Regions from separate parts of the Caloramator sp. genome, predicted to be linked through region 2. Evidence: predicted binding sites of a transcription regulator. Region 2 holds the regulator's gene; the other holds the start of a gene.

Region 1 (16,144 bases), on a different contig from region 2:
GAGCCGCTGCTGTAGTAACGATTTTAAATACAGAGCCAGGAGGATAATATTCCTGAATTGCTCTATTTAAAAAAGGTTTACCAATATTGTCATTAGAATATTCATTAAAGTTTTCATCTATTTTATTTGGATTTATTGATGGTTTTGAAACCATAGCTAATATTTCTCCAGTTTTTGGGTTAATACACACTGCTGCTCCCTTATCATTTCTAAAACTATTATATATTTTATTTTGAAGTTTTGAGTCTATTGTTAAAACTACATTATCTCCTTTTTTCTTTTGACCTAAAACTGATTGTCTAAGGCTACCAAAAACATCAACAAAATCTCCTAAAAACTGTTCTCTTCCAAGTAGAATGTTATTATAAAATGCCTCAACACCAGCTTTGCCAAATTTATAACTTATATACCCTGTCACATTTCCAAAAGAACTTCCAAAGGGATATTTTCTTTCACCCTTCTTATCCGTTTCTGCTAAAATTTCACCATATCTATCTAATATCATACCCCTTATTGTATTTTTTTCTTCTTCTATTACTCTTTTATTAGAACTATCATATTTAATTTTATCTGCAGTATATAAATTAAAATATATTAAGTAAGTTATTATTGATAAAAAGCATAAAACAAAGAAGACAATAACTTTTTTAATATTTTCTTCCCTATCCTTCATTTTTATCTCCCTTCAGAAATTTTATATAGAACACCTAAAGATAAAAAGTTTAATAGCATAGAACTTCCACCATAACTTACAAAGGGTAATGTTATCCCCGTCATAGGTATCATTTTTGTTACCCCACCAATTACTACAAAAACCTGAAAGGCCATCATACTTGAAATACCTACCGCTACAAGTTGTGAGAAATTATCCTTTGAATAAATTGCAGTTCTAAGACCTCTATACACAAGCAAAAAATATAGAATTATTAGAGCAGAGGCACCAATTAATCCAAATTCCTCAGCAATTGCAGAAAATATAAAGTCATTTATTGCAAGAGGAATTAGATAAGGATAACCAAGACCAAGGCCTCGACCAAATAGACCACCAGATGCTATAGCAAATAGGGATTGACAAATCTGATAACCTTTGTCCAGTTTATATTTCCAAGGATTTAACCATATTTGTACCCTAATTCTAACGTGATTAAATATGAAATAACTTAAAAGTCCACCTAAACTGAAGGCTAAAAGGCCTAATCCCACATATTTGGCTTTAGAGGTTGCTATATATAACATTACAAGATAAATACCAAAGAAAATAAGTGCAGCACCCAAATCCTTCTCTAAAACCAAAAATCCTATTGCCAAGAAGATAAAAATAACAGTCTCTATTATATCTCTTTTATTTATCTGTTTTGAAAGTGCTGAAGCTAAATATAAAATAATGAAAAATTTAGCTATTTCCGAAGGCTGAAAACTAAAGGTCCCTATTACAATCCAGTTTTTTGAACCTTTTATTTCCTTTCCAATAAATAGAGTTGACATAAGAAGTGAAAGTGCAATAAATATATATATATACTTATACCTTGAGATTCTTATCATTTTAGGAGCAATAAATAGTATAATCATAAAAATTGTAATACCTATAGTGAACCAAGTCATCTGCTTTAAAGCATAGCGTGGAATTTCAAAGTTTTTTGTTTTTATATCGAGTCTATATATCATTACAATTCCTATTTGACATAGCAATACTGAAATTAAAAATAAAAATTTATCTCCTCTTGGATAAAATTTTCTTATAATAAAACTTGAATATGCAATTAAAATTATTGATGACAAACAAAAAATTAGCGGAACTAAATCTATTTTTTCTGTAATAAAACATAAATTAAAAAATAAAAAGAAGGTTACAAAATAAATGCTATGTAGCACCTTTTTTTCAAGTTCCATAATATTACACCTCTATATTACCTTAAATGTAATTCTGCCTATTTCAATTAAATCTCCTTCAGATATTTTAGTCAGCCTAACAATCCTATTACCATTTACATACGTACCATTTGTACTATCTAAATCCTTTATGTACATATCATCCTCTAATATAATTTTTGCGTGATAGTTAGAAACATACGCATCTTCTATTACAATTGAATTATCTTCTTTTCTTCCAATTGTAATGCTATCCCTTATAGGATAAACACTGCCCCTTGAAATATTTATATCCTCTGGAGCATCAAGAACTTCAAGAGCTAAATCCATATCCTCCTTTAATCTCCCTTTTCTTTTTAAATCTATATACATAAGTCTTATTATTCTAAATATAATTACATAGATAATTGCTATTATAATAAATTTTAATGCTGTTGAAACATATCTTACCATATCAACACCCCATATTCTTTTTTAAATATTATACCATATTTTATATTTTTAAACCAAAAATAAAAGTAAACAAAAGCTATACTCCTTTTGTTTACTTCTTTAATATTTATGAAACTTTATTCTTATTTTTATACATTTTAAAATCTGTATTTCTAAATAAATTAGCTTCTCCCTGACCGTCATACATCTCTATACCATAGGAAAAATCTAAAATTATTTTTACATCATCAATAAATAGTGGATTATTTTTTAATTCTAATTTAACCTTGTATATTAAAGCTTCAACCTTTTTATAATCCTCTTCAAAAAGAAGAATAAACTCATCTCCTCCATAACGTATTATTTCAGCAGTATTTTGCATTTCATTTTTAAGTATTTTAGCAAAATGTTTTATAGCACTATCTCCTGCCTCGTGCCCAAACTTATCATTTATCTGTTTAAACTTATTTAAGTCCATAAGTGCCATACCAAATTCAATATTATTTTTGTTATATCTTTGGATCAATTCCTTAATTCTTTTATTGTAATAGGCTGCATTCTTAAGACCTGTCATATAATCGGTTACTACACTAAGTTTTATTGTTTCAAGTTGACATATATTTTTATATTTTAAAAACATATTATTCACAAGAAGATTAAAGGTCTTTACCTGTTCTAAATTAAAATACCAATCACTTTTAGAATCATTACAGAGAACAAAATAATATAAGCCCTCATCGTCCATTATCTTTGAAACAATACAGGATTTTGTGCATTCGTTATTTAAATTTATTACTCCGCTATCCATTCTAAAATTATCTACTAATTCCTTTATAAAACCTACTCCTTTTTCCTTTAAATCACTGTCTGAATATATAACTAAAACCTGCTGTGTATCATAGGAAAATACTAACAAACACTTAGAGAGGAAGTACTTGTTCAATACATCTGAAGCTGTTTTAAACAAATCCTCTATATTTTGACAAGAAGAAATACTAAAGGACAGTTCTTCAAAAATTTCATAATCCCTACTCTTTCTTGTTTCAAGAAGTATTTGTTTTCTTTGTAATGAAAGCAGTCTAAAGAAATTAAGAGGATTTGATAAAACATTAAACTCATCTATTCTATAGTTTTCTAATATAGTTCTTTTAAGTGCCTCAAACTGTTTTTCTAAACAATACTTTTCTGCAATATTTTTTGCCATATTAAATTTAGATTCATCCATCGATAAACTATAATAATATGTTAAAAACTCCATAAGAATAATCTGTACATATAAATTATCGCTTCCCTTTTGGATTAACAAATCAATTGTCTTATGGAATAAATCAAGTCCATCTTGATATTTATTATAATTTATAAGAGCATCTAAAAGTAACTTTTTACTTCTTTTAATATAATGCTCATTTTCATCTGTATATTTGTATGCTAATTTTAAATAATATTCAGCCCTATTTATATCATTTTTATATATCAAATAATCAATTCCTAAGTCAGTATATACCTTGCTTAAGTTGTGTACTTCATTAACTCTATTAATATAATTAATATTCTCAAGAATATCCTTACTCAATTCCTGCATATATATTGAAGCCTCTATATCACCCAAAAACTTACAAGTCAAGGCTATATTATCAAAGGTTTTAACTGATTCATCTAAAAGCTTCGTTACATTGCTAAGATTTGTTAAAATATTTATTGCTCTTTTAAAGGTTTCAAGAGAAGATTTAAAATCTCCCTTTAAAAACTCACCATAACCTAAGGTGTTTAATAACTTAATATATTCCATCTTATCTTCAATGTGTTCTATACATCTTATAGCCTTTTCAAAATAATATGAGGCTCTTTCAAAATTTCCCTTTGTGACATAAATAATACCAGCATTTTTATATGTTGAAAAAACAACATCAGGAATGTTTATCTCATCTGCAATATTTAGGGCTCTGTTAATATATTTTACAGAATCATCTATTCTTTCAATATTATGGTAGTGATATGATATAGCATTAAGTATAGCAATTTCTGCAAGCTTGTCTACTCCTTTTACAAGCCTTAGAGCCTTTAAAAAATATGCCTCCGAGCCGCTTATAAATATATCCTTTGTCTTTTGTAGAAAATTTGCAGTTAAAGAATATATGCACATCCTTTCATAATCTGTACATTCATTCTTTTTTATATAATTTAGAGCATACTTTAAATACTGTTCAGCCATCTCATAATTATTTGTATCAAAATAATAGAAGGATAGAAAAGCATTTATATAAAATACATACTTTCCCTCAAATGTTTCAATATTTTTTTCTACTTCGTCAAAATAATTAGAAGAAGTTTCTCTATTATTTAAGTATGTAATCATTTGTTTAACCAAATAGTCAATATTAAAAATAGGATATTCATCGTAATCTATATCATCTTCTAATAAATTTCTAAATCTAATGTTTAAAGCATCTCTATTTTGTTTTATGATGTGAAATTTAATATCAATATTAGGAGATATAAAAAATATAGGTTCTTTAGATAAATCATATATTTCACTTAAAATACTCATAGCACTTCCCCCAAATCACTTCCTTAACCTAATTATAATAAATTTTTTAATTTTTTTAAATATATGATTTTACAATATATTTAATTAAAGCAAAGGGTTCCCTTAAATATCCATAAATTTCATCACCAATGTGATTTTTAACAAACACTCATAAAGCCAATATTCTTAAAACAAATCTTTTAACTGCATTCATAAAAACCACTCCCAAATATAAAGAGGAAGAAAAACTTCCCCTTTATAAATATTTCTTTAAATACATTCCTGTGTAGGACTTTTTAACTTTTATAATCTCCTCTGGAGTTCCCTCTGCTATTACTGTTCCTCCTAAGTCTCCACCCTCTGGACCTAAGTCTATTATATAATCAGCACATTTTATAACGTCTAAATTATGTTCAATTACAATTACGGTATTGCCTGCATCAGTTAATCTCTGTATTATTTCAATGAGCCTTCTAACATCTTCAATATGAAGCCCTGTTGTTGGTTCATCTAAAATATAAAGCGTTCTTCCAGTACTTCTTTTTGATAATTCGTATGCAAGCTTAATTCTTTGTGCCTCTCCACCTGATAGTTGTGTTGATGGCTGACCAAGTTTAATATAGGATAACCCAACATCATAGAGTGTTTGAAGTTTATTTTTTATCCTTGGAATATTTTCAAAGAATTCTAATGCCTCCTCAACTGTCATATCAAGAACTTCTGCTATATTTTTACCCTTATATTTAACCTCTAACGTTTCACTATTGTATCTTTTTCCTTTACAAACCTCACAGGGAATGTAGACATCAGATAAAAACTGCATTTCAATTTTAATTATACCATCACCCGAACAAGCCTCACAACGTCCACCCTTAACATTAAAACTAAATCTTCCAGGTTTATATCCCCTCATTTTTGCCTCTGGAGTTTGAGCAAATACTTCTCTTATATAATCAAAGACTCCCGTATACGTTGCAGGATTTGAACGTGGTGTTCTACCTATTGGAGATTGGTCAATATCTATTATTTTATCTATCTGTTCAAGCCCTAATATATCCTTATGTTTTCCAGGCATATCTTTGATGTTTAATAATCTCTTAGCTGCCCCTTTATAGAGAATTTCGTTTATTAGCGTACTTTTACCTGAACCTGAAACTCCAGTTACACAAGTAAAAACACCAAGTGGAAATTTTACATTTATATTTTTAAGATTATTTTCTGCTGCACCTATAACTTCAATATATCCTTTAGGTTCTCTTCTTTTTTCTGGAACTTGAATCCTTCTTCTTCCTGATAGATATTGTCCTGTTATTGAGTTTTCATCTGCTGCAATCTCATCAGGTGTACCCTGTGCCACAATTCTTCCTCCGTGGGTTCCTGCACCAGGACCAATATCAATAATATGGTCTGCTGCTCTTATAGTATCTTCATCGTGTTCTACAACAATTAATGTGTTGCCTAAATTCCTTAAGTGTTTTAAAGTATCAAGAAGTCTATCGTTATCCCTTTGATGAAGTCCTATGCTTGGTTCATCAAGTATATATAAAACTCCGACCAGACTTGAGCCTATCTGTGTTGCCAGTCTTATTCTTTGAGACTCACCACCTGACAATGTAGATGCTGCCCTTGATAGAGTTAAATAGTCTAATCCGACATTTATCAGGAAGGTCAATCTTGCCTTTATCTCCTTTAAAATTTGGTGGGCAATCTTTTCCTCCTTCTCTGTTAAATTTAAATTTTCTATAAACTCAAGCTCCTTTTTTATTGATAAATCGCAGAATTTATCAATTGATAGTCCACCTATTGTAACTGACAAGCTCTCCTCCCTAAGTCTTGCTCCTTTACACTTTGGACAAGTTTTAAACTCCATATACCCCTCTATTTCATTCCTGATATACTCAGAATTAGTTTCCTTATATCTTCTTTGGAGGTTTGGAATTATACCCTCGAAGCTATACATCATTTCGCCTTTCCCATATTCCCTCTCAAAGCTCACCATAAACTTTTCGCCATCATTACCATAAAGAAGTAAATTTAATATATCCTTAGGCAGATTTTTAAGGGGTTCATCAAGACTAAATCCATAATGTTTTGAAAGGCCATAAAGTATTGAATATGTCCAAGTATCATCTCTAAGTTCACCCCAAGGCTTTATGGCTCCTTCATTTATTGATAGCTCCATATCCTTTATAACAAGATGCGGACTTATCTCCATTAGTGAACCTAAACCATCACACACGTCACATTTACCAAAGGGGCTGTTGAAGGAAAACATCCTTGGAGTAATCTCTCCTATACTAATATTACAATCAGGACAAGCAAAGTTTTCACTAAAGAGCATCTCTTCTTTTTCTATTACATCAATTATAACAAGTCCCTCAGAAAGTTTCAGAGCAGTTTCAATTGAATCTGTAAGTCTTGATTTAATTCCTTCCTTTATTACTATTCTATCAACAACTACCTCTATATTATGTTTTTTGTTCTTTTCCAGCTTTATTTCTTCATTTATATCATAAACTGTTCCATCTACTCTTACCCTAACAAATCCATCCTTCTTTATCTTTTCAAATAGCTTTGAATGTTCTCCTTTTCTGCCTCTAACAACAGGTGCTAAAACCTGTATTTTTGTTCTTTCCTCTATTTGAAGAACCCTTTCTACTATTTGGTCTATACTCATTTTTGTTATTTGTCTACCACATTTTGGACAATGAGGCTTACCTATTCTTGCATATAGAAGTCTTAAATAATCATATATTTCTGTAACAGTTCCAACAGTTGAACGCGGATTTTTGCTGGTTGTCTTTTGATCTATAGATATAGCTGGAGAAAGTCCCTCTATATAATCAACATCTGGTTTATTCATCTGACCCAAAAACTGTCTTGCATAGGCAGAAAGAGATTCAACATATCTTCTCTGTCCCTCTGCATAAATTGTATCAAAAGCAAGAGAAGATTTGCCTGAACCTGAAAGACCAGTCAAAACAACAAATTTATTTCTTGGTATTTCAACATCAATATTTTTAAGATTGTGTTCTCTTGCTCCCTTTATAATAATTTTATCTACAGCCATCTTTTCACCTCTTGTTCTTATATTAAAACTTATGCGTAATAAAGGTACAAATTGTGATAAAAGAACCATTTACCACATTATGTACCCAAATTAATTATGATATACCTTTGAGTTTATATATTTTATCTCTAAGCTCTGCTGCCCTTTCAAACTCAAGATTTTTAGCCGCTTCAAGCATCATCTCTTCTAATGTCCTAATTAATAAATCCTTATCCTCTGCCTTATAGATTTCCTTATCTTCAGCAACTTTAGTTGCCTCAATAATTTCGTGTACTGGCTTTATAACGGTCTTAGGTACTATTCCGTGTTTCTTATTGTAATCCATTTGTATCTTTCTTCTTCTATTAGTTTCATCTATTGCCCTTTTCATAGAGTCAGTAATTTTATCGGCATACATTATAACCTTACTCTCTGCATTTCTTGCAGCTCTACCTATTGTCTGTATAAGTGAAGTTTCTGAACGCAAGAAGCCTTCTTTATCTGCATCAAGTATTGCAACAAGGGCAACCTCTGGTATATCAAGCCCCTCTCTTAAAAGGTTTATCCCTACTAATACATCAAAATCACCTTTTCTTAGATCTCTAATAATCCTCATTCTCTCAAGAGTATCTATATCTGAATGTAAATATCTAACCTTTATGCCTACATCCTTTAGGTATTCAGTTAAATCTTCAGCCATCTTTTTTGTAAGAGTAGTAACTAATATTCTAAATCCTCTTGAAATCGTTGCTTTAATCTCTCCAATTAAATCATCAATTTGTCCCTTAATTGGTTTTACTACTATTTCTGGATCAAGAAGTCCAGTTGGTCTAATAATCTGTTCTACCACTTGAGTCGAATTTTCTATCTCATATTGTGATGGTGTTGCACTTACAAATAAAACTTGATTTATCTTCTTTTCAAACTCCTCAAATTTTAAAGGTCTATTATCATAGGCACAAGGAAGTCTAAATCCATACTCAACAAGATTGTCCTTCCTTGATTTATCACCTGCATACATAGCCCTAAGCTGTGGAAGTGTTACGTGGGATTCATCTATAAAAATTAAAAAATCATCTGGGAAGTAATCAAGTAAAGTGTAGGGAGGTTCTCCTTTTTGCCTTCCATCAAAGTGTCTTGAGTAATTTTCAATCCCATTACAATATCCAACTTCCCTTAGCATCTCTATATCATAATTTGTTCTTTGTTTTAATCTTTGAGCTTCAAGAAGTCTGTCCTGCTGCAATAATTCATTATACCTTTCCTCTAACTCCTTTTCTATTCCCTCTATTGCCTTTTCAATCTTTTCTCTTGATGCAGCATAGTGGGATGCAGGAAAAATAGAAATATGCTTTCTCTCTCCTAATATTTCACCAGTCAGTACATCTATCTCAGTTATTCTATCTATCTCATCACCAAAAAATTCAACCCTTATTGCCTTTTCAGATTGAGAGGCTGGAAATATCTCAAGCACATCTCCTCTAACTCTAAAGGTTCCTCTTATAAAATTTATATCATTTCTTTGATATTGTATATCAACAAGCCTTCTTATAACCTCATCCCTGTCCCTTTCCATTCCTACTCTTAAAGAAACTACAAGGTCTCTATATTCATTAGGGTCCCCTAAACCATATATACAGGAAACACTTGCTACAATTATTACATCCCTTCTTTCAAACAAAGCTGATGTCGCAGAGTGTCTCAGCTTATCTATTTCATCGTTTATGGATGCATCCTTTTCTATATATGTGTCTGTATGAGGAACATAGGCTTCTGGTTGATAGTAATCGTAATAACTAACAAAATATTCAACTGCATTTTCAGGGAAAAATTCCTTAAACTCACTACAAAGCTGAGCTGCTAATGTTTTGTTGTGGGCAATAACAAGAGTTGGTTTCTGAACTCTTTCTATTATATTTGCCATAGTAAAGGTTTTTCCTGAACCTGTAACTCCTAAAAGAGTTTGACACCTATCTCCTCTTTTTATTCCTTCAACAAGTTTGTCTATTGCCTGTGGTTGGTCTCCTGTTGGTTTAAAATTTGATACTATTTTAAATTCTCCCATCTACTTCACCTCTGAACATATGTTCGCAATTTTAATTATATAACTTTATATTTTAAACGTCCAGTAGTATATTTAAATATTTCAATATAAAAAGAACAGGGTATGTATTAAACATACTCTGTTCAAAATTATTTTTTATTCTCTTAACTTTATAGTATATAAATTAATTCTATTTTAAAGTTATAAAGTAATCTACCAATCGTCTTCTTAAGGCATCTACCTCACTAAAGTCTGTTGCTTGTATATAATATTTTTCAAGCTCATCATGTAAATTCTTAATCAAAGAATATACTTCCTTTGCTTCATTTATTTTATCTCTATATCTAACCTCTATTGTCTTAATTGGGTCTTCATTTTCTTTGACGATATTTTGATCAATACACTCAAACATATCAACAACTTTGTCATTTTCATTTGGATTATATACGTGTGGTACTGTTCCATCAAGCATTACAAAACTACGAGCTGGTATAATAATCATATCTATACTTGACGGATCAAAGGCACAGTGATAAAATTCAACATCCAATCCCGCCTCAATTGCTGCCCTTGCAACTTTTTTAGTCATAGTAGATTTACCTGTACCTGGTCTTCCCTTTACAATTATTCTATTTTTTAATCCTTGAATTAAATCCTCATAAAAACACTGCTGTCCCTGTGGTGTCATTGCTCCTGCAAATCTATGAACCTCTTCTCCTTTTCTATCAAGGGATGTTAAATTAAGTCCATTTATTATTTCTTGTGTAATTTTGTCTGCCTTTTCAAAATCCATTCCCTTTAAATATTCCTTTTCCCATTCATCGTGTATTAACTTTGCCTCTCTAAGCAGTGAGAAAAATATTGAATATTGTTCACTAATCTTATCAGTGTAATATATTATTGGCTTTTTATATTTTCTAATCAAATCAATATCCCAGTAATCTCCAAAATTTAATATTCTCTCAACTGCACCTGGATATTTAGGGTCAATAACATGTGGTGCTGTTCCATCAACAATTGCAATGTTTAAATCGTTTATTACTATGCCATCTAAAGAATCCATATCTGCAGAGCAGTAAACATAATCAACATCAAATCCCTTTAATTCAAGTTCATTTCCTATTTTATGCATAAAACTTGACTTACCACACCCAGGTCCACCCTTTATAATATATATTTTATCCCTTCCCTTAAGTACATAGTCAAAATATGATACGAATCCTGATGAAGTATTTGCGGAAGCAAAATATTTTTTACCCATATAATCCTCCAAATAATATTCTTCAATAAATTATTATATGAAAAAAGGTACTAATTGGTACCTTTCTTTACATAAACTTAGCAATATTTAATATACTAACACTGATGGTTCATTCTAAATCATTACGATATCATAAATAATCATAAAAACTCAATGCCTTTTTTAAGGCTAAATTTAAATACTTTATTCATAAAACTTAAAAAATTTATTCCCAAACCCTATTATCTAAAACAATTAGTAGCTTTTGCACAAAAATCAGATCTTAAATATATTTTCTAATTTACATTATTATACATTTTATATAATTTTCTTAAACAAGACTCCTTCTCCTTATAAAAAGTATAAAGAATCCTATAAACCCTATTATACCACTTATTATAAACACATTATTTGCACCTAAGTATTTTGCTAATGTTCCTGCATAAATACTTCCTAATGGTGTTAATCCCCCAAAAACTAATGAATATACACTCATTATTCTTCCCCTCATATCATCAGGAGAATTAAACTGCAATATACTATTTGATGTTGTACTGAAAAGTATCATAAACAGTCCTAATAAGATTAAAATCAAAATAGATAAATTATAGCTTTTTACAAATCCTATAACAATCAAGAAAAACGAAAGACCCAAAGAACCCCAAAGCTGTAAAAATAAAGCTCTTTGTCTACTACCCCTTGTTGCTACAAAAATAGCTCCAATTAGAGCACCAAAACCTACAGATGATAGGAGTATTCCATATGCCTTTTCCTGCATCATTAAATAATCTTTTGTGTATATAGGAATTAATACATTAAAATTCATACAAAAGGTTGGTATTATTACAAGAGAAATTAATGTATAAAAAAGTTTTGGGTTAGTTTTTATATACTTCAATCCTTCCTTGATTTCCTTTTTAGGATCCTTTATTTTTTCCCTTGATGGACTATCCTTCATCTTCATCATAAATAATCCTATTAGTACCGCTATGAAACTTATTGCATTTAAGAAAAAACACCATTTTGCACCCAAATCTGCCATTACCTTTCCTGCAACTGCTGGTCCTATTAACCTTGCTGAATTAAAGGCAGCTGAATTTAAGGCTATTGCATTTAAAAGATGTTTTTTACCCTCTACAAGTTCAACAACAAAAGATTGTCTTGTTGGATTATCAAGTGCTTGGACTGTTCCTACTAAAAATAATAATATCAGTATAACGGGATAACTTAAAAGGTTAAAATAAATTAATACAAAAAAAATTAATGCAATTACAAGAAGCATCAATTGTGTAAATATTAAAATTTTCCTTTTTGGATAACGTTCTATAATAAGACCTGCAAATAATGAAAAAACAAATAAAGGTGTAAACTGAACTGCTGTCATAAGACCAGATAAAAATCCATCTCGTGTCATAGAATAAACCAACCAATTTAGTGCTGCATTCTGCATCCAAGTACCTATTAAAGAAATACATTGTCCAATCCAAAACAGCTTATAATTGCGGTGTGTAAATGCTGGAAAATATTCTCGTATAAAACTACCCAAATCCCTCATCCCCTCTATGTAAAATATAAACTCGTAATAATATTGTAACATTTTTAGTTAAAAGATGCTATCTAATTATTGAATAATAAAAAGCCCTACGAATTATATTCAATAGGGCCTTTAAATAAACCAATCATTTAAAATTATTCTAATTTTTTTAGGTCTTCACAATTATTTTCTATTTTTAATAATATAAAATTTCACTAATCAAGATCCATTATAGGTATATATCCATCCTCTTGAGGAATTGTTATTATTCCTAATGAACCTATTTCTGTCTGATAGTTGTAATATTCGAGGCTTTTAACTTTACCATCTATCTTTACAACATCAATCCAAAGATATCTATCTGCCTCATCTAATACAATCTTTGCATCATAAAGAGTATTTACTCTTCTATTATTTATTGAAATTATCTTATCTCCTGTCTCAATTCCCATTTTCTCCGCTGGCGAGTTAGGAACCACATCTAATATTTTAATTCCATCGTATGTGTTTTCCCATAATGAATTCAATGTTTTTTCTTTTTTTCTGTTTAAAAATATTATGAGCTCATGAAAAACAGGAGAAAATATTGCAGCAATATATTTAAATACATATATCTTCATTGATAGAACTACTAAAACAAATAATGTTATGCTAAATATAAATAAATTTAAAGATGATTCCTTTACCTTTTGTTTTGGCAGCCTACTTATTGTAAAGTCACCATATCCAAGTATAGCAAATAATGGTGTTAAAGAAAACACTGCATCCTGTAAATCTTTAGGCATTCCATCTGGTTTAATAAGTGGCCACCAATCTGGTGTCGGTATAGTATCACCACCAACTGGTGTTAAAGATAATAAAATCAATATCATAAGGGGTATTATCCAAAATCTTGTTAATAGAAAACCTCCAACTATTTTATTATTCTTCCTAAAGAACATCGGTACAGGAAATCTCGCACCGTCAAAATACATAAGAATTGATTCAACAAGATGTAATAATGCAACAAGAATTAGAATTGCCGTTATATCAATATTTAGGAAACTTCTTAATATAGGAATTTGACTTATATTAACTATACCTCTTACATTTAAAAAGCTTAAAATAAGACTCAATAAACTTATTATGCCTCCTGAGTAGGATAAACATATAAAATGAGAATCAAATAACATAACTAATAATAAAGATAAAATTATTATAAAAATTGCTCCTTCAAGTTTACCAAAGGTTATTCCAAATACAGTTATTAATATACTAACAAACATCCCACTTAAAATTCCTGCAAGAAGTGAAGATGCCATCATTTCCATCTTCTTATACTTTATTACTCCATATACATCCTTCTGTATTGATTCTAATCGCTTATATTGAAAAAATAAAATGAAAAACATTATCCAAAATATGGGTTCAAATATAAAGGATAATACAACCTGTGCATAGTTTCTTATAGCTTCCCATATAAGTCTTAAAATCATAAAAACCCTCCAAAACTTGATTAGATTTTTAGCCCCCAAGCTATCTTGGGGGCCAATAAATTATTGCTTACTTCTTAAAACTTCTATTGCCTTTTGTATTTGAATATCTTCTTTGTAGCTTAATTCTCTTTCCTTATCCTTTTCAGGTAAATCTAATACTATGTGTGGCTCAATTCCCTTTCCTTGTATACATTCACCTGACGGAGTATAGTATCTTGCAATTGTAACCTTTAAACCTTCATTATTAGGAAGAGGTATTATGTCTTGCACTAATCCTTTTCCGAAGGTTCTTGTACCTATGATTACACCTGCTTTAAAATCACGAACAGCCCCAGTTAAAATTTCAGATGCACTTGCTGAACCTCCATCAACAAGAAGAACAAGAGGAACATTAAGCTTATTAGAATCAGACTTCCACTCTTCCCTTTTTCCTTGATTATCAATTGTATAAACAATAGTTCCTTCTCCAAGTATTCTGTCTGCTATCTTTGTGCACTGATCTAAAAGTCCTCCTGGGTTGCCTCTAAGGTCAATAATTAGACCCTTTATTTCTTGATTTAATAATTTATCTAATGCATTATTAAAGGCTTCTGATGTATTTTCATCAAATGTAGTTATTCTAATGTATCCAATATTATTCTCAATAACATCACTTTTTACAGATTTTATAATAATTTTAGCTCTTGTAAGTTCAAAATCTATTGTTCCTTTTCCCTCTCTATATATAGTCAATTTAACCTTTGTTCCTTCTGGTCCCTTTATCATTGAAGTTGCCTTTTCTAATTCATTCCCTGATACCTCTTGATCATTAACCTTTATAATTATGTCCCCCGATAAAATACCTGCTTTATATGCTGGTGTATCTTCTATTGGTGCAACAACAACTATTTTTCCGTCCTTATTACCTACATATAATCCAACACCTGCATAGGAACCTTGAGTGTGAGTTAAAAGGTCTTCGAATTCCTTTTTATTCATAAAAACAGTATAGGGATCACCAATACCATCTACCATTCCCTTTACAGCACCCTCAACAAGTTTATTTTCATCAATCTTATCTACATATCTTTGTTCAAGTATTGATTTTATTGACATCATCTTTCCAAACTGCTTTACAAAATCATATTCCTGTTTACTTACAATTTTTTTCCCGCCTATAAAAGGAATAGGAACAAAAATAAGTATTGATGCTGTAATTAAATTAGTAATTAAAATTAATGAAATAGCCTTTTTAATTGAAATCTGCCTCTTACTCATCAAGAACACCTCAAATCTTTGAACTTATATTATATTTTATTTTATACACTATTACATTATATCATTAATTTTATTTTTTTCCATTTATTTTGTCTCAAATTTAATAAAATTTTACTTTTATGCTCAATACAATACCTCCAATATTTTTATATAATCTTTAAATATGCAAATCTGAACTTAGATTTATACATTTTATACATTAACTTATGATAAAAAAGTACCTCAAAACTATTAAATGTTTTGAGGTACCTTTACTATATAACTACCTTATTTACATACTCTGAAGTCATCGCCTTTAAAAGGCTACCATAATCCATTTTAAATTCAACAACATCTCCAACTTTGTAGTTTATATTGCTCCTTGTTACATCAAGAATTGTGTGGTCAGAACTTGCACCTAAGATATCTATATTTTTATCAAGTGGAATCAACCCCTCAGGATTTATATCCTGCCTTCCTATTGCAACTATAGCTCTTTTTATTATTCCCCTATCTTCATAGTGGGGTTTATTTCCAAAAGCATCCATACCTATATTACCAATAGGAACTGAGGGCTTCTTTTTTATCTCTACTATTTCAGCCTTTAAAATAAATGTATCGTCGGAAAGGGAATCTATTTTCTTCCCAAAGGCAGTTTCTCTCCCAAGTATTGCAACCTCTCCGAGTCTAAGGTTGTTTATACCATTTGGTAACCTGCCATCCTCTAATAGATAATAG
Region 2 (16,144 bases):
AAAAACTTTAAGACAATGGAATTAGAATTAAATAATTTTTTAAACTTTAACTCCATCTGTATCCCCGAAGATATAAAAATCTCAACTATTGATATAAGTAAAAATATAGATTTAAGAATTGATATACAAAATTCAATTTTTAATTCTAATGATAAAAAAAGAAGACCTATTGATAAAAATTATCTATATAAAGAATTAAATAGTAGATATTTCTTAAAAGACTATTGTTATGTTTTATTTAAAGATAATAAACCAATTGGATATGGGCAAATCATAAAAGATAAAAACTTCTATTATTTAGTTAACTTTGGGATAATTGAGGAATATAGGGGTAAGGGTTATGGTAATATATTTCTAAATTATGTTTTAAATGATATTAAGAAAAAAAATGAAATTAATTTATTACGTTTAAATGTGGATAATTATAATATTTCGGCTATAAACCTATACAAAAAAATAGGATTTGGTGAAATTTTTAATACAATAACATTAAAAAGCATATAGAGTGATTTAAAATCTCTATATGCTTTTTAATGTTCACTATCCATATATGGTTATTACGTAATACAAATCAAAAATTACTTAAAATTTTTTTGTATTTTGTTATGAACATTTGCATAGAAACCAACACCATCATTATGTATGGTTTCGTGTTTAAAATATTTTCTATCTTCTAAAGTATAAGATACCTTTCCTTTTAAAGACTCATCATCTTTATTTTTAGCATTATACATACTATCACCTCTCCTTATTATTATTTCAATTTTTAATAAATTTATTTAAAATAAATTTATTTATGTTTATATGTTTTTTTATCGAATTTTGTAGTATAATATATATTTGCAAAATATTATTATCTAATAAGGAAGGTTGATATATATGAGTAATAAAAAATATCTTATAGAAACTTGGGGCTGCCAAATGAATGAAGAAGATTCAGAAAAAATAGCTGGTATGTTAAAAGAATTAGGATACATTAAAGCTGAAAACCGCGAAGATGCAAATATAATTGTTTTTAATACATGTGCAGTAAGAGAAAATGCTGAACTTAAAGTATACGGTAATATAGGTCATTTAAAAGCTTTAAAGTCTAAAAATCCAGATTTAATAATATGTGTTGGTGGATGTATGATGCAACAAAATGGTGTTCCAGAAGAAATTAAAAAGAAATATCCCTATGTTGATATTATATTTGGAACACATAATATACATAGACTCCCTGAACTAATTAATAATGTTAAACAAGGAAATACAAATATTATAGAAGTATGGGATCATGAAGGAGAAATAATAGAAGGTCTTCCAGTTGAAAGAAAAAGTGATATAAAGGCCTTTGTAACAATAATGCATGGATGCAACAATTTTTGTACTTATTGTATAGTTCCTTATACAAGAGGAAGAGAAAGAAGTAGAAAACCTGAAGCCATAATTGATGAAATAAAAAATTTAGCATCTAAGGGATATAAAGAAATAACTTTACTTGGACAAAATGTAAATTCATATGGAAAAGATCTTGATAATATGAGCTTTGCAAAATTATTAAGAATGGTAAACGAAATTGATGGAATAGAAAGAGTACGTTTTACTACCTCACATCCTAAAGATTTAACAAAAGATGTAATACTTGCAATTAAAGAATGCGATAAGCTTTGTGAACATATACATTTACCTGTTCAATCTGGTAGTACAAGGATATTAAATAAAATGAATAGAAAATATACAAAAGAACAGTACTTGGAATTAGTTGATTTAATAAAAAAGCATATACCTGATGTAGCTATAACTACCGATATAATAGTTGGTTTCCCTGGTGAAACAGAAGAAGATTTTCAAGAAACACTTGACTTAGTTAAAAAAGTTCAATACGATTCAGCCTTCACATTTATATACTCTATTAGAAAAGGTACACCTGCTGCAGAATATGAAGATCAAATACCTGAAGATATAAAACATGATAGATTTAATAGGTTAATTGAAGTAGTAAATAAAATAATCGAAGAAAAAAATGCTTCGTATAAAGATAAAATAGTTGAAGTATTAGTAGAAGAAGTAAGCAAAACTGATGAATCTAAACTTACTGGAAGAACAAGAACAGGAAAGTTAGTTCACTTTGATTCTAATGATAAAAACTTAATTGGTAAGCTTGTTAACGTTAAAATCACTGAACCAAGGAATTTTATTTTGATAGGTGAATTCGTTGAATTAATAAGATAACGGCATATTAGTCTATGGCTATATGCCATTTTTTTAAGGAGGTATGTATTTTGGGATTAACTCCAATGATGCAACAATACTTAGAAATAAAACAATCCTGCCAAGATTGCATATTATTTTTTCGTTTAGGCGATTTTTATGAAATGTTTTTTGAAGATGCTAAAATTGTATCTCAGGAATTAGAACTTACTTTGACAGGTCGTGATTGTGGATTAGAAGAAAGGGCACCAATGTGTGGTGTTCCCTATCATTCTGCTGAAACCTATATATCAAAACTAATAGAAAAAGGGTATAAAGTGGCAATATGTGAACAAGTAGAAGATCCTAATGAAGCAAAGGGCATTGTTAGAAGAGAAATCGTAAAAATAGTTACTCCTGGAACTTTACTTGAAGGAAATTTGTTAGAGGATGATAAAAATAACTATATATCCTGTATTAAAAGGATTAATACAGGTTTTAGCATATCTATATGTGATGTTTCAACAGGTGATTTTTTAGTTACTTCTATGGAAAATAATAATATTTATATAATTATTGATGAGTTATTTAAATATAAGCCATCAGAAATATTAATAATAGATGTAAAAAATAATGATATCTTAATAAATTCTATAAAAGAAAAATTTAATTCATTGATAGAATTAGTTGATGAAAGCCAAAATTTCACAGAATTTAAAAACCATTTTGGTGAAAAAATAAATATTTTAAATGAATTAGAGTTAGGCAGTAGTTCAACACTATTTGAATATCTAAAAAATACTCAAAAGTCGATGTTAGGTAATATAAATGACATTATAAAATATCAAATAAATAATTATATGTTATTAGATAGCAGCACTCGAAGAAATCTTGAGCTAACTGAAACAATTATTAATAAAACTAAAAAAGGATCACTATTTTGGATATTAGATAAAACTCAAACTTCAATGGGAGCTCGAAATTTAAGAAGATGGATTGAAGCACCACTTACTGACATCACAGAAATAAAAAATAGAATTGATGCCGTTGAAGAACTAATTAATAATATATACCATTTAGATAATTTAAGAGAATCCTTAAAAAAGATATATGATATAGAACGACTTGTTTCAAAAATAGTTTATGGTTCTGCCAACGCACGCGATCTTGTTTCTTTAAAAAATTCAATATCTGAATTACCTAATATTAAAGTAACTCTTCAAAGTTTTAAGTCAAACTTACTTAAAGGTATATATACTGATTTTGATACATTAGAAGATATCTATAACTTAATTGATTTATCAATAGATAATAACCCACCAATTAGTATAAAAGAAGGCAATATAATTAAAAAAGGTTATAATAAAGAAGTTGATAAATATAGATTAGCATCAATAGAAGGTAAAAATTGGATAGCAAGTTTGGAACAAAAAGAAAAAGAAGCGACTGGAATAAAATCATTAAAGGTAGGATATAATAAGGTTTTTGGATATTATATAGAGGTAACTAAAGCAAATCTATCTAATATACCAGAAGATAGATATATAAGAAAACAAACTTTATCAAACGCAGAAAGGTTTATTACTCCAGAGTTAAAAGAAATAGAAAATACAATTTTAAACGCTGAGGATAACCTTCTTAAATTAGAATATGAACTTTTTGTAGATATTAGAAACAAAATTTCTAATCAATCAAGTAGAATTCAAAAAGTTGCTAAACAATTGGCTATATTAGATACTATTCAATCCTTCGCAAAAGTTTCAATAGAAAACAATTATACCAAACCATCTCTAAATAATGATGGTATTATATCTTTAAAGGAAGCAAGACATCCCGTTATAGAAAAAATGATAAATGAACCTTTTGTACCAAATGATTGTTTTATTGATAAAAGTAATAATATGATTTTAATAATCACTGGACCTAATATGGCGGGTAAATCTACTTTTATGAGACAAGTAGCTATTATAAGCCTCATGGCACAGATAGGTTGTTATGTTCCAGCTAAAAGTGCAAATTTACCAATTGTAGATAAAATATTTACTCGTATTGGAGCTTCTGATGATATATCTTCTGGTAAAAGTACATTTATGGTAGAAATGAGTGAAGTATCATATATTTTGAAAAATGCAACCTCAAATAGTTTGCTAATTTTAGATGAAGTTGGTAGAGGAACTAGTACCTTTGATGGATTAAGCATTGCTTGGTCTGTTGTTGAATATATTGCAAATAAAATTAAAGCAAAAACTCTTTTTGCAACCCACTACCACGAATTAACTGAACTTGAAGATAAATATAGTTGTATTAAAAACTATTCAATTGAAGTTAAAGAATTTGATAATAAAGTTATATTTCTACACAAAATCAAACGTGGTAAAGTAGATCAAAGTTATGGAATAGAAGTTGCCAAACTTGCAGGTCTACCTGATGAAGTAATTTTAAATGCAAAAGTAATATTATCAGAATTGGAAAATTCTAAAGAAATTCACATTTCAAAAAATATTTTAAATGATAAGCTTAATTATAATAATAAAATAAAAGAAAATGAAAAAGAAATTGCAGCAGAAAAAATGGAGTTAACACTATTCAATTATAAAGAAAATGAAATTATAAACGAAATCAAAGAATTAGATATATTAAATATGACTCCTATGCAAGCATTTAATTATATTTACGATTTAGTTAATAGAGTAAAAAAAATTAGGAGCTGATTAAATGGGTGATATAAATATATTAAGCAATGATTTAATTAATAAAATTGCTGCTGGAGAAGTAATTGAAAGACCTGTATCTATCGTTAAAGAATTAATTGAAAATTCTATAGATGCTGGAGCTTCTGAAATAATTGTAGAGATAGAAAATGGCGGTATATCCCTCATTCGTGTACCTGATAACGGTAAAGGAATAAAAGAAGACGATATAGAAAAAGCATTTATGAGGCATGCTACAAGTAAAATTAAAGATGAACACGATTTATTTAAAATAACTTCTCTTGGTTTTAGAGGAGAAGCTCTTGCAAGTATTGCAGCAGTATCTAAAGTAGAACTAATTACTAAAACAAATGTTTCTGATTTTGGTATAAAAGCTTACTTAGAAAACGGCAATATTATATTAAAAGAATATTGTGGCAGCACTGATGGTACAACAATTACTGTAAAAGATATTTTTTATAATGTTCCAGCACGATTAAAATTTTTAAAATCTCCATCCAGAGAACAAGCATATATAACAGAAATAATGCAAAATTTAGCTTTATCTCATCCTCAAATATCTTTTAAATATATAGCCAATAAAAAAAACGTATTTATTACAACTGGGGATGGAAGCTTAAAAAATGTTATTTATATAATTTGGGGTAAAAATGTATTTGATAATTTAATTGAAGTTAATTCAACTAAAGAAACAATAACTTTAAAAGGATTTATAGGTAATAGTAAACTTGAAAAAAGTAATAGAAACTATCAGTCTATATTCGTAAATGGCAGACTCGTTAGAAATAAGACCATTACCGCTGCAGTTGAGAATGCATACAAGTCTATGTTATCAATAAATAAATTTCCTTTATTTGTTCTTAATATGTTTATTAATCCGGAACTTATTGATGTTAATGTTCATCCTACTAAAGCAGAAATAAAGTTTTCTGATGAGCAAAAAATATTTAAAGAAGTATACTCTTGTATAAAGGAATCCCTTCTAAAAAAAGACTTTATTCCTTCCTATAAAATTGAAAATAATATATTAAATAGTAAATTTCAGTTTTCATTAAATAATAATTATAAAAATAGCTTAAATGAAAAAAATAGTATATTTAGAGAAAATATTGATAATAATTATAATGTCCAAACATCTTTTAATATAGAAAAAATAGATAAGTTCAAAAACATTAATTTTGATATAGATGAATTAAATTCATCAAAAGAAGAATCTAATATAGATGAAAAACAAAGTGTTATTTCAACTAACATAAAAACTGACACCAAAATAGATGTAGATAATAATCATCAGCAGTCTATAAAAACTAATACATCCTTCCCATTGTTAACTGTTGTTGGGCAATTGCATTTTACTTACATTATCGCAGAAGCATCTGAAGGTTTTTATTTAATTGATCAGCATGCAGCTCACGAAAGAATTCTATTTGAAAAGTATTTAAATGAATATAATTGTGGTAATTTAAATAAACAAATACTATTATCACCTATTATACTTGAATTTTCACCGAGTGATAAAGAAAAAATATTCGATAATACATCATTATTAAATAGATTAGGATTTGACTTCGAAGATTTTGGTGGAACTACAATATTCTTAAGAACAGTTCCTAATAATATAAAAATTAAAAATTATAAGCAACTCATAGAAGAAATACTTTTAAATATTAATAATGGAATAGAGTTAAATACAAATGCAATAGAAAAAATTATATATACTATGGCTTGTAAAAACGCCATTAAAGCAGGAGATAAATTAAATTATCAAGAAATATTAAATCTAATTAAAGAACTTAGTAAATGCCAAAACCCATTTACTTGCCCACATGGAAGGCCAACTATGATAAAATTCGAATATATAGACTTAGAAAAGAAATTTAAAAGAATAATGTAGGTGATATTATGAAAGAAAGGAAAAAAATAATAATTATAGCTGGTCCTACTGCATCAGGCAAAACAAACCTTGGGATAGAATTAGCCAAAAAAATAAATGGAGAAATAATATCCGCAGATTCAATGCAGATATATAAATATATGGATATTGGAACAGCAAAACCAACTAAAGAAGAAATGCAGGGTATAAAACATTACCTTATTGATATAATATACCCTGATGAAGAATTTAGTGTTGCCCTTTTTAAACAATATGCAGATAACGCCATCGAACAAATATATTCAACGGGTAAAATACCTATAGTTGTCGGTGGTACTGGTTTATATATAAATTCCCTAACATATAGTTTAAATTTCAGTGATAGTGCACCTGATAAAGAGTACAGAGAACACCTTGAAAATATATCAAAACAATATGGTCCAAAATATTTACACGATATGCTTAGAAATATAGATCCTGATGCAGCAAACAATATACATCCTAATAATGTAAAAAGAGTAATTAGAGCATTAGAAGTATTTAAAAACACAGGCAAAAGAATATCAGATTATCAAAGTACAACAAAACAAAATGAACCTGACTATGATTTTGCTTATTTTTGTCTTGATATGCCAAGAGATGTATTATATGATAGAATAAACAAAAGAGTAGATATAATGTTCAATAAAGGATTAATAGAAGAAGTTAAAATGCTTTTGAGCCTTGGTTATTCAAGAGATTTACAATCAATGCAGGCAATAGGGTACAAAGAAGTTTTTGATTATTTAGACGGTAAGATTTCATTAGAAGATGTTAAAAATATTATAAAACAAAATTCAAGAAGATATGCTAAACGACAATTGACGTGGTTTAGAAAAGATACTCGTATATATTGGTTAGATGTATACAACAAGCAACTCGACGAAATACTCTCAAATATGTTAGGATATATAGAAGGAAAATTAAAATTCTTATAGAATATATTAATTAAAATTATATTGGAGGATGATAGTATGGCAAAAAGTGTTAATAATCTACAAGATGTATTTTTAAACAATGCAAGAAAGGGAAAAATTCCAGTATCAATTCATTTAGTTAACGGTTTTCAATTAAAGGGCTTAGTAAGAGGATTTGATAGTTTTACAATAATATTAGAATCAGAAGGAAAGCAAATATTAGTATATAAACATTCTGTTACAACAGTTACACCAGCTAAACCTATATTGTATAATCAGGATGAATTAAATAATAATCTAAATAAATAACAAAGCTTAAAAGGCTTTGTTATTTATTTAGATTAAAGTTTACATAAATATTATTATGTTGATAATTTGAGTTTTCATTAAAATAATGATAGAATATCAATGTTTGAAGAAGGGAGGATAATATAATGATTGAAGAATTATACATATCAAATGGAATAAAAAAAGAAGTCATTGAATTATCAACAAAAGTTGAGGAGATAATTTCTCCAATATTTAAGGAATTAGATAAAATAAAGGAATACAATCAACTTAAGGTATTGAATGCAATGCAAAATCAAAAATTGAGTGATTCTCATTTTACCTTTAGTACTGGTTATGGATACGGTGATATAGGAAGAGATGTAGTAGATAAAATTTATGCTGATATTTTTAATGCTGAAGATGCAATAGTTAGACCCCATATAGTTTCTGGAACACATGCAATTGCTGCAGCATTACAAGCCGTATTAAGACCTGGAGATACTTTAATGTCTATAACAGGGACTCCATATGATACATTATTAAAAGTTATAGGTCTAAAGGGAAATGGAATGGGTTCTTTAAAGGAATATGGCATAAACTATAAGCAAATTGATTTAAACCAAAATTTTAAAATTGATATAAATAAAGTTATAGAAGAAATAAAAAATGATAAAACAATCAAAGTAATTTCAATGCAGCGTTCCACTGGTTATGGATGGAGACCATCCTTAACTATAAATGACATTGAATTTGCAATTAGTGAAATCAAAAGATTAAATGAAAATACAATTATATTTGTAGACAATTGTTATGGTGAATTTTTAGATTTTAAAGAACCAACTGATGTGGGAGCTGATTTGATTGCTGGTTCTTTGATTAAGAATATAGGTGGAGGAATTGCACCCACTGGAGGCTATATTGTAGGAAAAAAAGACTTGATTGAATTGGTTTCATACAGATTAACCGCACCCGGCCTTGGGAAAGACTGTGGTTCTACATTTGGCGTTATTAGGCAAATATTACAGGGATTATTTTTAGCACCTCATATAACAATAGAAGCTTTAAAAGGAGCTATTTTTTGTTCTAAATTAATGGAGTTAGCTGGCTATGAAGTTTCTCCTAAGTATAATGAAAAAAGAAGCGATATTATTCAGGCTATTAAATTTAATGATGCAAATTTATTAATAAACTTTTGTAAAGGTATTCAAAAAGGGTCACCTGTAGATTCATTTGTAGAATGTGAACCTTGGGATATGCCTGGCTATTCAGATCCAGTTATAATGGCAGCTGGAGCATTTATACAAGGTTCATCTATTGAATTAAGTGCAGATGCTCCTATAAGACCGCCATATATTGCTTACGTTCAAGGTGGATTAACATATGAACACTCAAAAATAGGAATTATGAAGGCTTTATCAAATATATATAAATAGGCCAACAGTTTGTTGGCCTATTTATATCTTCTAAAAACACCTATTACCTTACCAAGAATAGTACAATTATCAACTATTATTGGCTCCATATGTGAATTTTCAGGCTGTAATCTAATATAACCATCCTCTTTAAAAAATCTTTTAACAGTAGCAGAATCTTCAATTAGTGCAACAACAATATCTCCATTTTTTGCAACCGGCTGTCTTTCTACTATAATATAATCGCCATCTAATATGCCCGCATTAATCATACTTTCCCCTTCAATTTTTAATAAAAAAACCTCTGTATTTTTATTAAAATAATTTAATGGTAATGGAAAATAATCTTCAACTTCTTCGAAGGCTAATATAGGATTTCCAGCCGATACACTACCAACTATAGGTACCTTCATTATATCACTATTATCTTCAAGTAGATTTTCATTTAGAATCTCAATAGCTCTTGGTTTTGTAGGATCACGTCTTATAAGTCCTTTTTTTTCAAGTTTTTCAAGATGTGCATGTACAGTAGAAGTTGATCTTAATCCGACTGCTAAGCCAATTTCTCTAACAGAAGGGGGATATCCTCTTGTTGCGATTTCCTGCTTTATAAATTCTAATATCTTTTGTTGTTTATCACTTAAACCATTAATTAGCATTTATTCTACACCCCTTAAATTTTGTCTTTATCTTATTATATCATTAAACCAAAAAAGTTTCAAACTGATGTTCGATAATATTGACAACGAACATATGTTTGTATTAAAATTTATGTAGAACATATGTTTGGAGGGTGTTGTTTATGAAAAAACATTTAAAAACATCGATATCTTTATTATTATTCCTTTTAATAATTTCAATATCCATTTCAAAAGTTTCAAGTTATTATAAAAACAAAACACAAAACAAAACTATCTCATACGAAGAAGTTGTAGTTAAAAAAGGCGATACAATATGGAATATTTCAATTAAATATACACCAAAAGATAAAGATGTAAGAAAAACAGTTTATGAAATAAGAAAAATTAATAATTTAAACGATTGTATTATTTTCCCTGGGCAAACATTAAAAGTTCCTATTGACAAATAGATAATTATATATAAAAATATAAAATTAGATTTTATATTTTTATAAAAAAGGAGTTAATCAATTATGCTAAAAAAATGTATTATTGATAAAAGTAAACAATGTATAAACTGCGATGAATGTAATATATGTGATTTAGCACCAAATAAAATTTGTGATAATTGTATGCAGTGTCTTGATGTTAACAAATACGACTACAAGGAGATACATATTGATGGAATAATTGAAGAAGAGGATTATGACGATTATATCTACGATGAAGAAATATTGGAACAAGAAGATGATTATTCTATTTTAAAAGACAGTATATACATAGATGAAATAGAATAGAGTAGAAAAGGAAGAGTAATTTTACTCTTCCTTTTTTTCAACCGTAATATTTGACAAAGGATTTGCATTAACAGCCATCCTTAATTTTTCATCGTCTATATGTGTGTATATTTGTGTTGTTGAAACGCTTTCGTGACCTAATATTTGCTGTAGTGCCCGTATATCAACATTACCATACTTATACATTAAAGTTGCAGCAGTATGTCTTAATTTATGCGGAGTATATTTTTCATTTCCTAAACCAGCCTTTTCGATATATTTTTTAACAATAATTTCTACTGTTCTTTTATTTATTCTTGTTTTTCTCTCACTTAAAAACAAAGCTTTTTCATCTTTAGCATCAACGGGTCTTACTGCTAAATATCTGTTTATAGCTTCTATACAAGATTGATTAAGATAAACTGTTCTTTCTTTATTACCTTTACCTATAACAGTTAATGTATCGCCCTTTATCTTATCAATATCAATTCCAACCAATTCTGATAATCTTAATCCACAATTTAAAAATAGCATTATCATTGCATAATCTCTCTCTTTATGTTTACCATCAATAACGTTTATTAACTTTTTACTTTGTTCTAATGTCAAATAAACTGGATGTCTTTTTGATATCTTAGGGCTTTCAAGCTCCTTTGCAGGATTTTCACTTATTAATTTAACCTTGGTCTCAAGATAATTAAAAAAAGCTCTAATAGCTGCTGTTTTTCTGGCCCTTGCATAACTGCTATTTTGTCTCTCTAAGGTTATATAGTTAATAAAAGAGTATATATCGTATAAAGTTATACTTTTTATAAATTCAATATTTATATCATTAATATTAACCTCATCAACTGTTATTTCAGTGTTATTTGTTATATTTTTAATGTACTTTATATACTTTAGGAACAATTTTAAATCTACTTTATATCCTAAAACAGTATTATAGGATTTTGCCTTAACATTAATCAAATATGCCAGAAAATCATTCAAAATAATTGGGCATTCTTTATCATAAATTGACCAAATATTCATTTCAACCCCCCTCAAAAAACATTATTGCAATTTCGCTAAATTGATATTTAGCGAAATTGTTATTTAGATTTTATTATTAATAAGCAACTATTTGTTTTTAAGCTTATTCTTTTTTCCTAATGTTAATATAAATTCCTTTTGAATCCATAAATAAAATAAAATAAATAATATAAATAATATTATTCTAATCATAACATCACCTTAAATTGCAATTTTTGTTATATGTATTTATAATAGCTTCAATTACAGCAGCTTTAAAACCTTCATTTTGCAATGTTCTAATACCTTCAATAGTAGTGCCTCCCGGAGAACAAACCATATATTTTAAATCGCAAGTATTTATTCCGTTATTTTGTAGCATTTTTGTAGTACCAATGATAGTGTCACAAATTGCATTTAAAGCTTCCTTGTAAGGAACACCAATATAAACTCCTGCATCAACTAAAGCTTCAATAAATTCAGCCACAAACGCAGGACCACTTCCGCACAAAACCGAGTATTTATTTATATCTTTTTCATCCATTTCTACAACCTTACCAATCGCATTTAAAATATCTATAATTTCTTTTCTTTCATCTTCACATATGTTTAAAAATGTTACTGCAGTAACACCATCATTAATAAGTGCTGCAACATTAGGCATTATCCTAACAATTTTATTAAAATTAGTATTTTTATTAATTTCATCAATGGTTACGCCAGCCGCCATTGAAATTAAAATTTTGTTGTCAGTATAATTTTCTTTTACTATTTTATAAATATCTTTATAAACATTTGGTTTGACAGCCAAAAATATGTATTTACATTTTTTAAACAAATCACTATAATCTGCACAAATATTAACCTTAAATGTTTTGTATGCATTTTGCAACTTAGTTTTATCTACATCATAAATGTAGATTTTATTATTAATATCTGCATCTTTATTAATTAAGCCTTTAGTTATAGCAGTCGCCATATTACCAAAACCTATAAATCCTATCATTTTACACCTCCGTTAATATAATCTTTCTTATTTTAATTATAATAAAAAGCAATTCAAATTAAAAGAAATAAAAATAAGCGACTTTATTAGTCGCTTAAACAGTTATTTCTGCCTCTATTTTTTCTATATTTTCATATTTTTTTATTATTGGTTCAACTACTTCACAAATAAATTCATCTACCTGTTCTTTAGAACGTCCAATATAGTTATTTTCGTTCATTATATCGTCTAAAGCATCTTTATCTAAATTAAAAACAGGGTCATTTATAATCCTCTCTAATAAATCATTCTCTCCACCATAAGTCTTTATATTTTTAGAAGCATTCATAGAATGCACTCTTATACTCTCATGCAATTCTTGTCTGTCTCCTCCTTTTTTAACACATTCCATCAAAATATTTTCTGTTGCCATAAACGGCAATTCTTCCCTTACTCTCTTTAATATTATTTTTTCATTAACAACCAAATTAGAAGTAACATTTATATACAAGTTTAATATTCCATCTACAGTTAAAAATGATTCCGCTAATACCAATCTTCTATTTGCTGAATCATCTAAAGTTCTTTCAAACCACTGCGTTGCTGCTGTAATGTTAGCATTTGTCGAGTTTATAATTACATACCTCGCCAAGGCTGAAATCCTTTCTGATCTCATCGGATTTCTTTTATAGGGCATTGCTGATGATCCTATTTGATTTTTTTCAAAAGGTTCCTCTATTTCTTTAAAACTCTGAAGTATGCGTAAGTCATTACTAAATTTATAAGCACTTTGCGCAATACTCGATAATACATTTAAAATAAAAACATCTTGTTTTCTTGGATAAGTTTGTCCTGTTACTTTAAAATATTTTTTATCAAAACCTAATTTTTTACATATTATTTCATCAAGTTGTTTTACCTTGCTATGATCACCATTAAACAACTTTAAAAAACTCGCCTGTGTTCCAGTAGTACCTTTAACCCCTAAAAGTTTAAGATTTTCTAAACAATACTCTAATTGTTCTAAATCCATAACCAAGTCCTGCAACCATAAGCAAGCCCTTTTACCTACTGTAGAAAGCTGTGCTGGTTGTAAATGAGTGTATGACAATGTAGGTAATCCCTTGTATTGTAGAGCAAATACTTTTAAATTTTTAATGCACGTAATTAATTTCTTTCTAATAAGTTCCAATGCTTCCTTCATTATTATAACATCTGTATTATCACCAACATAACAACTTGTTGCCCCTAAATGAATTATAGGTTTTGCCTTTGGACATTGCTCCCCATAAGCATATACATGAGACATAACATCATGTCTTGTCTCTCTCTCTCTCTTTTCAGCCACCTCATAATTTACATTATCAACATTCGCTTTTAATTCATCTATTTGTTCTTGAGTAATCGATAGTCCCAGTTCTTTTTCAGCTTCAGCTAATACAACCCATAAATATCTCCATGTCTTAAATTTCTTTTCATCCGAAAATAAATAGGACATTTCTTTACTGGCATATCTTTTAGTTAATGGACTAATATATAATTGTCTGTCATCCATTATTTTCGCCTCCTAACGAACATTATTTTATGTATATATTTTTTATTTCGTATTTATATTATAACACAATTAATAAAATATAAAAAGTAGGAGTATTTCTCCTACTTTATTTTTTGAATAAAACTATCAATCCTATCCAATCCTTCTTTAATTTGTTCTAACGATGTTGCAAATGACAATCTAATATAATTATCATCACCAAAAGCATCACCAGGAATTACTGCAACCTTTTCTTCTTCTAATAATACATTTGCAAAATCTAAGGATGTTGATATATTTTTACCATTAAACATTTTTCCTTTTATATTCGATATATTAACCATAACATAAAAAGCACCTACTGGATTCACACAAGTTAAACCAGAAATTTTGTTTATTCTATCAACCATAAAGTTTCTTCTTACTTCAAATTCTCTTCTCATAATTTCAATTTCTTTTTGATCTCCTCGTAGTGCCTCAACACTCGCATACTGAGCAATAGTATTTGGATTAGAAGTAGCATGACTTTGTATATTAGCCATTAATGAAGCAATTTCCTTATTTGATGCAGTATAACCTATTCTCCATCCTGTCATTGCATATGCCTTCGACATACCGTTAATAACTATGGTTCTTTCTTTTATATCTTTATTTAAAGAAGCAATACTAATATGTTTATATCCATCATAAATTAACTTTTCATATATTTCATCAGATATAACTATTAAATCATTTTCAACTACTATCTCTGCAATTTTGCTTAGTTCTTCTTCTGTATAAACTGTTCCTGTAGGATTACTTGGGCTATTTATAATAATTGCTTTAGTTTTAGGTGTTATTTTATTTTTCAATTCTTCAACATTAATTTTAAACTGATTTTTTTCATCTGTATGTATAAAAACAGGTATTGCATCAACCAATTTTACAAGTTCAGGATAGCTTACCCAATATGGAACTGGAATTATTACTTCATCTCCAGGATTGCATATAGCCATAAGTGCATTATATATTGAATGCTTTGCACCATTAGAAATTACAATCTCATTAGAGTTATATTCCAATCCATTCTCTATTCTTAGTTTATTGCATATAGCCTCTTTTAATTCTATTATACCTGAAGCTGGAGTATATCTTGTTAACCCATTATTAATTGCATTAATTCCTGCATCTTTAATATATTGTGGCGTATCAAAATCTGGTTCACCTGCTCCAAAACTAATAACATTTATTCCTTCACTCTTCATTTTTTTGCCTTTGCTGTAATTGCTAAAGTCGTAGATGGTGCAATTTGTTTTGCCTTTTTTGACAACTCCATAATATCCCTCCCAAAATCACTCATATATAGTCTTTAATGTATATTTTAAAATATACATTGACTCTTCTATTAACGGCTTATTTATGTTTTTTATAATCTCATAGTGTTTTTTACCATTATCAGTTATTTTATAAATTCTCTTTGTTTTTTTGTCAGGTTCCTCCCACCATCCCTCAATTAATAGGTTTTCTTCCATATCTCTAAGTAAAGGATAAATCATCCCTGGACTTGGCTTCCAAATATAATTTAAACTTTTTTCTATTAAATCAATAAGTTCATTGCCATAACAATTTTTACTATTCAAAAAATGTAAAATGAATAACTTAACTATAGTAGTTGTATTAAATTTACTTGGCAATTGTCTATTTCTTACTTGACCATTAGACATCAATTCCACCTCTTTAATGATGTAACTCTTACTTATATAATAAATATAACATTATTATCGCAAGTTGTCTATAAATTTTGCAATTTTTCATTCATTTTTATACAAAATTAAAATGGAGAGT

What was found. The regulator LexA, encoded in region 2, represses DNA repair genes until DNA is damaged. The targets are predictions, from matches to a motif close to CNAACANNTGTTNG.
Region 1: a site for LexA is predicted at 9,955-9,968, ahead of uvrB (excinuclease ABC subunit UvrB). Genes of this name have one in related genera too.

Annotation. Positions count from the first base shown of each region.
Region 1 covers NZ_JAIHAO010000001.1:132,233-148,376, forward strand. Annotated here, with positions in the region: gene JG776_RS00740 (penicillin-binding protein 2) at 1-673, opposite strand, end outside; gene JG776_RS00745 (FtsW/RodA/SpoVE family cell cycle protein) at 676-1,890, opposite strand; gene JG776_RS00750 (FHA domain-containing protein) at 1,903-2,322, opposite strand; gene JG776_RS00755 (tetratricopeptide repeat-containing diguanylate cyclase) at 2,429-4,849, opposite strand; gene uvrA (excinuclease ABC subunit UvrA) at 5,085-7,898, opposite strand; gene uvrB (excinuclease ABC subunit UvrB) at 7,993-9,942, opposite strand; gene JG776_RS00770 (PRK06851 family protein) at 10,112-11,182, opposite strand; gene JG776_RS00775 (MFS transporter) at 11,493-12,716, opposite strand; gene JG776_RS00780 (PDZ domain-containing protein) at 12,911-14,170, opposite strand; gene JG776_RS00785 (S41 family peptidase) at 14,231-15,427, opposite strand; gene orr (ornithine racemase Orr) at 15,682-16,144, opposite strand, start outside.
Region 2 covers NZ_JAIHAO010000012.1:4,900-21,043, forward strand. Annotated here, with positions in the region: gene JG776_RS05900 (GNAT family N-acetyltransferase) at 1-504, shown strand, start outside; gene JG776_RS05905 (hypothetical protein) at 579-734, opposite strand; gene miaB (tRNA (N6-isopentenyl adenosine(37)-C2)-methylthiotransferase MiaB) at 880-2,214, shown strand; gene mutS (DNA mismatch repair protein MutS) at 2,265-4,883, shown strand; gene mutL (DNA mismatch repair endonuclease MutL) at 4,888-6,777, shown strand; gene miaA (tRNA (adenosine(37)-N6)-dimethylallyltransferase MiaA) at 6,786-7,733, shown strand; gene hfq (RNA chaperone Hfq) at 7,770-8,021, shown strand; gene JG776_RS05935 (methionine gamma-lyase family protein) at 8,147-9,415, shown strand; gene lexA (transcriptional repressor LexA) at 9,433-10,053, opposite strand; gene JG776_RS05945 (LysM peptidoglycan-binding domain-containing protein) at 10,197-10,484, shown strand; gene JG776_RS05950 (hypothetical protein) at 10,548-10,811, shown strand; gene JG776_RS05955 (tyrosine recombinase XerC) at 10,833-11,822, opposite strand; gene proC (pyrroline-5-carboxylate reductase) at 12,019-12,807, opposite strand; gene purB (adenylosuccinate lyase) at 12,902-14,341, opposite strand; partial or broken gene JG776_RS05970 (pyridoxal phosphate-dependent aminotransferase) at 14,443-15,635, opposite strand; gene JG776_RS05975 (PadR family transcriptional regulator) at 15,652-16,023, opposite strand.